Regions from separate parts of the Micromonospora sp. NPDC050784 genome, predicted to be linked through region 1. Evidence: riboswitches for the same ligand, from Rfam matches in the RefSeq annotation. Region 1 holds a riboswitch; each other region holds the start of a gene.

Region 1 (2,192 bases):
GGCAGGGTGACCCGCTGGCCGTCGTCGGTCACCCGCGACGCGCCCGCGCCGACGGTGGTGAAGACCTCGTCGGCGAAGGCCGCCGCGGCGTCGGCGCTGTCCGCGCCCGAGTAGCGTGCCACCGCGCCGTACCAGGCCGCCGGGTCGGTGTCCGCGCCCACCGGCGCGCCCAGATCTTTCTGGTACGCGCCCAGCAGCGCGGCCCCACCCCGGATGTTGAGGCCCGCGTCGGTGCGCAGTGCCTCAGGGGTGGCGCCGGTCAGCGAGGCGGCGGCGTCCACGGTCTGCAACGCGGCGGTGGACGGCGCGGGGGCCTCGACCGGCCGGGGCGCGGGCACCCGGGCGGGACGGGAGTCGTCGCCGCGTGGGTCCTCGGCACCGGCGTCGTGGTGACCGCCCCCGGGGAGAGCGGCCACGTGCCGAGCGTCGGTCAGGTGCATCGGGCCGTAGCCGCCACTGGTGCTCGGTGTGCCGGCGTTGGTGTCCCAGCGCGACTCCAGGTAGGAGACGCCGAGCAGCACCACGGTCGGTACGCCGTACTCGGTGGCCGCGGCGGCGTACTGCTGCTGGCGGTTGGTGGTGGGTGCGGCGGCGGCCGGGCCGACGGAGATTGGCACCGTGGTCGCGGCGGCGACCACGGTGGCGGCGAGCAGTGCGCGCCAGCCGGTCGACAGGGTTGGATGGTGCATCGAACCCCCTAGATTCTCTCGGAGTGAGGTCAGGTCACCATCGCGCCGCCCGGGAGGTCACGTCAATACCTTTCCATCTATCGAAGCGCGCGGAAAGAATTCTTCACACACGGTCAGTGGCCTCGTCCAATCGGTACGGAGTGTCACGGCCGCACGGGTTGCGGATCGGTAACAAGCGTCTCTACTCTGGTCATTCGTCGGCCCGACAGCAGCTCCGCCCAGCCCGGGCGGTAACGGACCGACACCGCCGAGTCGTTTCCGAGCGAACCGGGGACCCAGGTCCCTCGGGGTGAATCCGCAACCACTGCGGTAGGGCGCCGACTTCCCGCCCGAACCCGTCAGCTAACCCGGTAGGCGGTCAGGAAGAAGGAGTACGGAACCCCGGTGGCACTCCATGCCCCGCGGCCGTCGTCCGAGCGGTCGGCATCAGCCGGCCCGGCGTCGATCGTGCCGCGCCCACGCTGGTCCCGCTTCACCACCGCACTCGCCGCGCTGGCCGGCATCGCCGTCGTCCTGACCGGCAGTGCCACGGCGGCCCACGCCGACCCGTCCGTCGCCGAGATCGAGCGCCAGATCGACGCCGACTGGAACAAACTCGAACCGATCATCGAACGGCACAACGCCACCCGCACCGACCTCGCTGCGAAGCGCAAGCAGGCCGACGCGCTCGCCGCCCGGATCACTCCGTTGGAGCGCCAGGTCGACGCCGCGATGGACAAGGTAAGCGCCCTGGCCGTACGCGCCTACAAGGGCGAGAACGTCTCGACCGTCAACGCGGTGCTGGGCAGCCGGTCGCCCAGCGAGGTGGTCGGCCAGCTGGAGATGCTCGACCGCTTCGCGCACAACCAGCAGAAGGACGTACGCCAGGTGGCCGACCTGCGCGACCAGCTGGCCGCGCAGAAGGCGCCGCTGGACGAGATGGTGGCCCAGCTGACCCGCACCGAAGCTCAGCTGGCGGCGAAGAAGAAGCAGATCAACGAGGAGATCGACCGCCTGCAGAAGCTGCGCCTCAAGGTGTACGGCAACGGCGGCGGCGGTCCGCTGCGCCCGGCGCCCTGCCCGGGCAGCTACCCCGGTGGCGCCGCGGGCACCGCGGTCAAGTTCGCATGCGCGCAGATCGGCAAGCCCTACGTCTGGGGTGCCGAGGGTCCGAACTCGTACGACTGCTCCGGGCTCATGCTGGCCGCCTGGGCGAAGGCCGGCGTGTCGCTGCCGCACAACGCCGCCGCGCAGAGCCGCGTCACGAAGAACGTCAGCAGGGGCGACCTGCGCCCCGGCGACCTGGTCTTCTACTACAGCGACATCCACCACGTCGGCATGTACGTCGGCGACGGCTGGGTGGTGCACGCCTCGCAGGCCGGTCAACCGGTCAAGATGAAGAAGGTCGACGACGGCCCGATCCACAGCTACGGCCGCCCAGGCTGACCCCGGGTGACCGGAGGGCCCGTCGCGATTCGTCGCGGCGGGCCCTCGTCGTCCTGGTTCTAGCGGATCGGCCTCAGC
Region 2 (2,192 bases), on a different contig from region 1:
CGTCGTTTCGCGGGCGCCGGGGCGCTGCCCACCCCGCAGACCCCGCACACCCCCGCCGAGTACGCCGCCCGGGAACGCTATCTGCACCGCGCGGCGATGGCGGCGTACTGGCGGGGCGACCTGAGCATGGCGCAGCTCGGCGACGTGTTCGGGCACCGGCGTGGCTGGGATCCCCGGCGGCACCCGGTCGAGCAGGAGGTGCTGGTCAGCCGGGTGGTCCGGGATGCGCGGCTGGCCGACTACCGGGTGGCCGCCGACCGTGAGCGGGCCGCCTGGCGCGACGCGGAGTTGGCCGCCGAGTCGGCTCGTACCCTCGCCGAGGAGGCGTACACGGCGGCAGCCCGGCTGCGCCCGACCCCGGTGCCCGCTCGCCGGACGGTGGCCGGGGCGATGCGTCCCGCCGTCGTGGCACGGTGGCGCCCGGCCCGGGCGGGTTGAGCCCGATCCGTGATGTGAGGCCGGTCACGCAATAGCGAAATCGGACGGTCGGCGCGATCGACGGCATTGTTCCCGCGATTATGGCCGCGTTCTTCGCGGCCTGTCCGGTTGTCGCCCGCAGGCGTCGCCGTAACCGGTTGTCCCATCGAGTCACATCATCGGCAATACGCGCAGAAATTGTCGCGCCAATTGGGGTTTACGCAGGTGAACCTGGCTTGGCAGGGCGTGGAGCGACCAGTAGTGTCGTCCCGTCCGGTGCGGTAACCGATCGCAAGACGCGACGCCGCATCGACCCGCTCAATCGTGATCAACGAACCGGGGACCCATCAGTAAGTCCGGGGTGAATCCGCGAGCCACGGCCCGCGGTAGGGCGATCTTCCCGCCCGAATCCGTCAGCTAACCCGGTAGGCGGTGTCGGAAGGAGTCCCATCCTCGTGCAGCACCTTTCCACCCCTCGGTTGTTCCCTCGCCTCCACGGCGCGGCGGTGCCCCCGCTCACTCGTCCAGTGACGGTGAGCTGACCCCCCGGGTCATCGCCTTCCCCGCCCGGCCACGCCGGGCGTTCCCCTGAGCGGTTCACCATCCGCGGACCACGGTCCGTGCGTTGGCGCCTGCCCGGATACCGGTCCGGCCCCGGTGTGCCGCTCTCCCCCCGATCCGTGGAGGACCCCGTGAAGCACACCCTGCAGCGTCAGCTCCGCCGCCTCGCCACCGAGCGTCCGTACCAGATCGTCGCCGCCTCCGCCGCGGCCCTCGCGATCGCCACCACCACCGGCGCCCTGCTCACCACTGCCGACGACGCCCCGGCCGGCCAGCGCACCGCGACCACTGTCGCCGAGATGCGCAGCGACGTCGCCGCCTCCCGCGGCGAGGCTCGGGACGCGTCCCCCTCGGCCAGCGCCGCGCCGACCACGGCCGCCCCGGCCACCAGCGCCCCCGCCGCCAAGGCCAGCAGCAACCCGGACCTGACCCGGAAGCCGGAGCGCCCGAAGCCCCCGGCGACCAAGGTGCTCGACTACGACTACGAGGCGCAGAACACCTACTACAACTGCGGCCCGGCGGCCACCCGGAACGCGCTCAGCGCCGCCGGCATCGACCGCACCCAGGAGGAGCTCGGCGCCGAGCTGGGCACCACCGAGATGGGCACGAACTCGGCCGAGGACACCACCCGGGTGCTCAACGCCGAGGTGAAGGGCTCCCCGTACCGGACCCGGATGTTCCCCGGCGCGCCCAGCCCGGCGCAGATGGACCGCCTCCAGGCCGACGTGGTGAACGCCATCACCGACGGCCGGGGTGTGGTGGCCAACGTCGTCGGGGACGCCACCGACACCGACGGCGGCTGGCACTCCTACGGCGGCGGGCACTACATCGCCGTCGTGGGCTACAAGGACAACGGTCGTACCGTACGGATCGCCGACTCGGCGAACCCGGCCGACCCGTCGTACTGGATCACCACCATCGACCTGGCCAACTGGATCACCAGCCGGGGCTACTCCGCCTGACCCGGGCACCCTGACCGCCGCGGGCGCCGTCTCCCACAAGGGGCCGGCGCCCGCGGCGTTTGTCCGCGCGGTCCGTCGTACGCCGTCATCGACGGCTCTCGTACCGGGCCGTGAACCGTGGGAGACTGCGGCCGTGGTGGAGACATCGGGTGGTCACGCCGGCCGTAGGCCGGTCCTGCTGCTGCTGCACGGCATGGGGGCGACCGGGGACGTGTGGTTGCCCTGGGCGCCGTACCTTGAGCAGCATTGGCC
Region 3 (2,192 bases), on a different contig from region 1:
CCGCGTTGCGGATGAAGTACGCGGCCAGGTTGTTGCCGTAGGTCTTGTCGCCACCGGTGGCGGCTCCACCGAAGCCGCCCTTCTGTGCCGCGAAATCGCAGGCCCGGCCCTTCGGGTGTTCACCGGAGCCGCTGGGGCGGTGGCACGAGACGTACCGGGTGAAGCCCGCGGCCTTGGCCTGGTTGAGGGCGTGCAGGGTACGTGGGGTGATGCAGCCGCTGGCCGGCGTGGGGTCGTTGACGCTGCACGACTCGGAGGGCCAGGAGCCGTCGGAGTTGCGCGGCGCGGCTGTCGCGTTGGCGCTGGAGGTGCCCCGGTTGGAGCCGGTGTCGGCGGTGGTCTGCGGCTTGGGCGCGGTGGCCACGGTCAGGGCCCGTTCGGCCTGTTCCTTGCGCTTGGCCATCACCGCGACCTGCTTGCGTTGTTCGTTGATCTCGCCGTCCAGGGCGACCCGGGTGCGGTTGGCCTGGTCCTTGCTCTTCAGCAGGTCGCGCAGCACCCTGTCCTCGTTGGCGGCCACCGCGTCGAGCGCGGCGGCCCGGTCCATGAAGCCTTCGGGAGTGTTGCTGTTGAGCAGCGCCGACATCGCGCCGAGCCGGCCGGTGCGGTACGCCACTTCGGCAATCTCGCCGACCTTGCCGCTGCGCTGGTCGATCTCGACCTCGATGGTCTTCAGCTGGGTGGCGAGCTGCCGTTGCCGTTGTACGGAGGTGTCCAGGGCGCGCTTCGCGTCCAGGTAGCCCTTGCTGGCCGCCTCGAGTTGGGCGCGCAACGTCGGGGTGCCGCCCTCCTCGTCGGAGTCGGGTGCGGCGGCCCGCAGGCCGGTCGGGGGAGCGGCCGAGGCGGTGCCGGCCGGAAGCGCGACGCCGAGGGCGAACATCGCGACGATCAGGGCCGCCAGTCGGGCGGCGGGTGGTCGTGCTGGTGCCACTGCGCATGTCCTTCCGTCAGCCGCCGACCGGGTTAGCTGACGGGTTCGGGACGGAAGATCCCTACCGCTGACGCGGATGCACCCCAGAAACATGGTTCCCCGGTTCGCCCAGCTGGGCGATTAGGCGGCGACCACCACCGGCGCCGGGAGGGCGCCGCCTGGTGGAGGCCGGGACCGAGCCTACCGGTGCCGGTGGGGCGGCTGCAGCCATTGTGACGGACGGTGCGTGCGTCAGCACGGAAAATTACCACAAAGTCGAGCAATGCTCCGAAAAGGCCCGTCACCACTCGATGGAGCCACACGCTCCGGAGGCGGCGCCGGGCTCGATCTGCAACGTCGCGTGCTCGATGCGGAAGTCGTCGTGCAGGGCCGTACGCGCCGCGGTGAGCACGGCGCCCACCTCCGCGCCGGGTGCCATGGTCAGGTGCGCGGAGGCCACCTCCATGCCCGAGGTGAGCGTCCAGACGTGCAGGTCGTGCACCTCGACGACACCGGGGACCGCGGCCAGTCGGTCGTGCACGGCGGTCACCTGGAGGTGCTCCGGGGCGGCCTGCACCAGGATGCGGATGGCGGCGCGGGCCAGCCTCCAGGTGCGCGGCAGGATGAACACGCCGATGGCGACCGCGACCAGGGGGTCCGCCCACCACCAGTCGGTGACGCTGATGAGCAGCGCCGCACCGATGACGCCGAGCGAGCCGAGCAGGTCGCCGAGCACCTCCAGGTAGGCGCCCTGGATGTTGATGCTCTCCCGGGCCCCGGCGCGCAGCAGGGCGAAGGCGGCGATGTTCGCGAGCAGGCCGAGCACGGCCACCGCGAGCATCGGACCGGCGATGACCTGGTGCGGGTCGCCGAACCGGCGGATCGCCTCGATCACGACGTAGATCGCGACGCCGGAGAGCAGGACGGCGTTGGCCAGCGCGGCGAGCACCTCGAGCCGGTAGAGGCCGAAGGTGCGCTGCGGGTCGCCGGTGGCCCGGCGGGTCGCCGTGATCGCGGCGAGCGCCATCCCGATGCCGAGCACGTCGGTGAACATGTGCCCGGCGTCGGAGAGCAGGGCGAGCGAGCCGGTGTGCAGGGCGGCCACCGCCTCGACCACCATCAGGGTGGCGAGCAGACCGAATGCCGCCCAGAGGCGACCCCGGTGCTGGTGTGCGGCATTGGCGACGGACCCATGGTGGTGGTCATGACCTGCGCCCACGAGAACCACCTTCCGCCGCTGGTCGGGACCCGGTCAAATGTATGCTCACATCGCTATGTATGC
Region 4 (2,192 bases), on a different contig from region 1:
AGACCGTCGAGACGTTGCTCGGGCAGTCTTCCGTGCTGGCCGACGAGGTGGCGCGGGGGCGGTGCGCGGTGGTGGGGGTGTCCTACCGGCTGGCCGCCGGGGCGGTGCGTCAGGTGGCCGCCGTGCCGGCTGGCTTCGCGACGCTGGACACCCCGGCCGGATCGTCCGAGTCGACCGACCCGGCCGCGCCTGCCACCGTCTGACGCGACGAGGGCCGCTCCGCGTCACGCGGAACGGCCCTCAACGGTGATCGTGCGGGTCAGAGCAGCGACATGTGGACGTGGTCGGTGTGGTTCGACGGCCCGCTGTACGAACTCCAGCCGGTGGCCGGGAACCAGATCTGCCGGTTCCAGATGACGTAGTAGATGCCGAGCCGGTCGGCGTTACGGATGAGGAACGCGGCGACGTTGTTGCCGTACGTCCGAGTGTCCTCGTTGTGCCACGGGGAGAAGCCGCTCTTCTGCAGCGACCAGTCGCAGGCGCGGCCCTTCGGGTGCTCCCACGGCCCGCCGGGGCGGTAGCAGCCGACGAACCGGTTGAAGCCGGCCCGCTTGACCTCCTTGTACGCGTGCAGCGTGCGCGGCGTGATGCAGCCGGACGTGGTGGGGTCGTTCTCGCTGCACGACTGGGGCTTCCAGTCACCGTCGGCCGTGCGACCCGGGCCGATCTTCGCGACCGGTGAGGTGGCGTCCACCAGGCCGCCGGTGAAGCCCTTTCCACCGACGAGGGAGAGCGCCTTGTCGGCCTCGCTCTTCCGCTTGGCCATCAGGGCGGTCTGCTTCTGCTGCTCCCGGACCTCCGTGTCGAGGGCCAGCTTCGCCTGCTCGGCGCGGGCCTTCACCTCGTTGACCTCGGAGAGCTTCTTCTCGTTGACCATGTTCATCTCGTCGAGCATCCCGGCGCGCCGGACGAACGAGTCGGGAGCTTCGCTCTCCAGCAGCATCGCGACCGCGCCGATCCGGCCGGTCCGGTACGCCTGGGCGGCGATCTGCCCGACCTGCGGAGCCAACGCGTCCAGGTCGGCCTTGGCCCGGTCGACCTCTGCGGCCAACTCGCCCTGCCGCTTCTTTGACTTGTCCAGCTTGGACTTGGCTGCGGAGTAGTCGCGGTTGGCCTGCTCGATGACGTCGTTGAGCAACTTGGGTTCGCCGTCCTCCTCGTGCCCGGACGGTGTGGGGGTCGTCGGGGCGGCGTGGGCCGGGAGGGGCCCGGCGAGCACGGTCAGTGCGGCGATCACGGCCACCACGGGTGTCATCCAGCGGCGTAGGGGTGCCGTCACAATGTTCCCTTCCGTCGACCGCCGACCGGGTTAGCTGACGGGTTCGGGGCGGAAGTGGCCCCTACCGCTGACGCGGATTCACCCCAGGTACCTGGGTCCCCGGCTCGCCGGCTGGCGATTGGGCGGTGGCACCGCAGGCGCCGCTTCGCGCCTTCATCGGTAACCGGCAGCGAGGTTACCCGAGAGTCGACCGGGTGAGCTACGCCTGGATGCCGACCAAAAGCGTCATTTCGCCATAGCGTTGAGTGACCAGTGACGCGGTTCTCAGGGTGGATGCCCGATCTGGTCACGCTGAGGAGTGTCACCATGCCGTATCCGTGCTCCTGTTCGACTCCGGCCACCGGTCGGTGGCCTCGGATGGGGGTGCGGGCCGCGTCCGGTCCGGCTCGTCGGAGCCGGCCTTCCGCGGTGAGCTGAGTGCGGCCAGTGCCTCGGTGCGGTCCGGCTGGGGCCGGGGCGCGGGAGCGTCGGTGGACGGCGTGGCCTCGGTGCGCCCGGCGGCGGTCACCACCGCGGCCAGCCCGGTGGTCAGCGGTACGGCGGCGATCAGACCGAGGGTGGCGACCGCGCTGCGGACGATCTCCTGCGCGAGGAACTCACTGGTGAGGATCTGCCCGATCGGCCGCGAGTCGGCGGTGAGCAGGAGCAGCAGGGGCAGTGACGCGCCCGCGTACGCCAGCACGATGGTGTTGACAGTGGAGGCGATGTGCGCGCGGCCGACCCGGGTGGCCGCCCGGTACAGCTGCAACCGGGTCAGCCCGGGGTTGGCGTTGGCCAGCTCGGTGACGGTGGCCGCCTGGGTGACCGTCACGTCGTCGAGCACCCCGAGCGATCCGATGATGATCCCGGCGAGCAGTAGACCGTGCAGGTCCACGTCGCCCTGGAACATCGACAGGGTGGTGGCGTCTTCGCT

Evidence for each region. A riboswitch is a leader RNA that binds a small molecule or an ion and turns the genes downstream of it on or off. The one in region 1 is predicted to bind cyclic di-AMP.
Region 2: another riboswitch for cyclic di-AMP. It lies ahead of ACIBD9_RS25855 (C39 family peptidase); the one in region 1 lies ahead of ACIBD9_RS31270 (NlpC/P60 family protein).
Region 3: another riboswitch for cyclic di-AMP. It lies ahead of ACIBD9_RS10440 (coiled-coil domain-containing protein); the one in region 1 lies ahead of ACIBD9_RS31270 (NlpC/P60 family protein).
Region 4: another riboswitch for cyclic di-AMP. It lies ahead of ACIBD9_RS02650 (coiled-coil domain-containing protein); the one in region 1 lies ahead of ACIBD9_RS31270 (NlpC/P60 family protein).

What each region holds. Positions count from the first base shown of each region.
Region 1 is NZ_JBITGG010000035.1:5,025-7,216, forward strand. Features, by position in the region: gene ACIBD9_RS31265 (N-acetylmuramoyl-L-alanine amidase) at 1-689, opposite strand, end outside; cyclic di-AMP (ydaO/yuaA leader) riboswitch at 925-1,060, shown strand; gene ACIBD9_RS31270 (NlpC/P60 family protein) at 1,074-2,114, shown strand; gene dcd (dCTP deaminase) at 2,188-2,192, opposite strand, start outside.
Region 2 is NZ_JBITGG010000022.1:10,919-13,110, reverse strand. Features, by position in the region: gene ACIBD9_RS25860 (hypothetical protein) at 1-438, shown strand, start outside; cyclic di-AMP (ydaO/yuaA leader) riboswitch at 723-864, shown strand; gene ACIBD9_RS25855 (C39 family peptidase) at 1,098-1,940, shown strand; gene ACIBD9_RS25850 (alpha/beta fold hydrolase) at 2,074-2,192, shown strand, end outside.
Region 3 is NZ_JBITGG010000006.1:132,420-134,611, forward strand. Features, by position in the region: gene ACIBD9_RS10440 (coiled-coil domain-containing protein) at 1-931, opposite strand, end outside; cyclic di-AMP (ydaO/yuaA leader) riboswitch at 937-1,068, opposite strand; gene ACIBD9_RS10445 (cation diffusion facilitator family transporter) at 1,212-2,129, opposite strand.
Region 4 is NZ_JBITGG010000002.1:47,624-49,815, reverse strand. Features, by position in the region: gene ACIBD9_RS02655 (carbonic anhydrase) at 1-203, shown strand, start outside; gene ACIBD9_RS02650 (coiled-coil domain-containing protein) at 260-1,279, opposite strand; cyclic di-AMP (ydaO/yuaA leader) riboswitch at 1,284-1,414, opposite strand; gene ACIBD9_RS02645 (YibE/F family protein) at 1,581-2,192, opposite strand, start outside.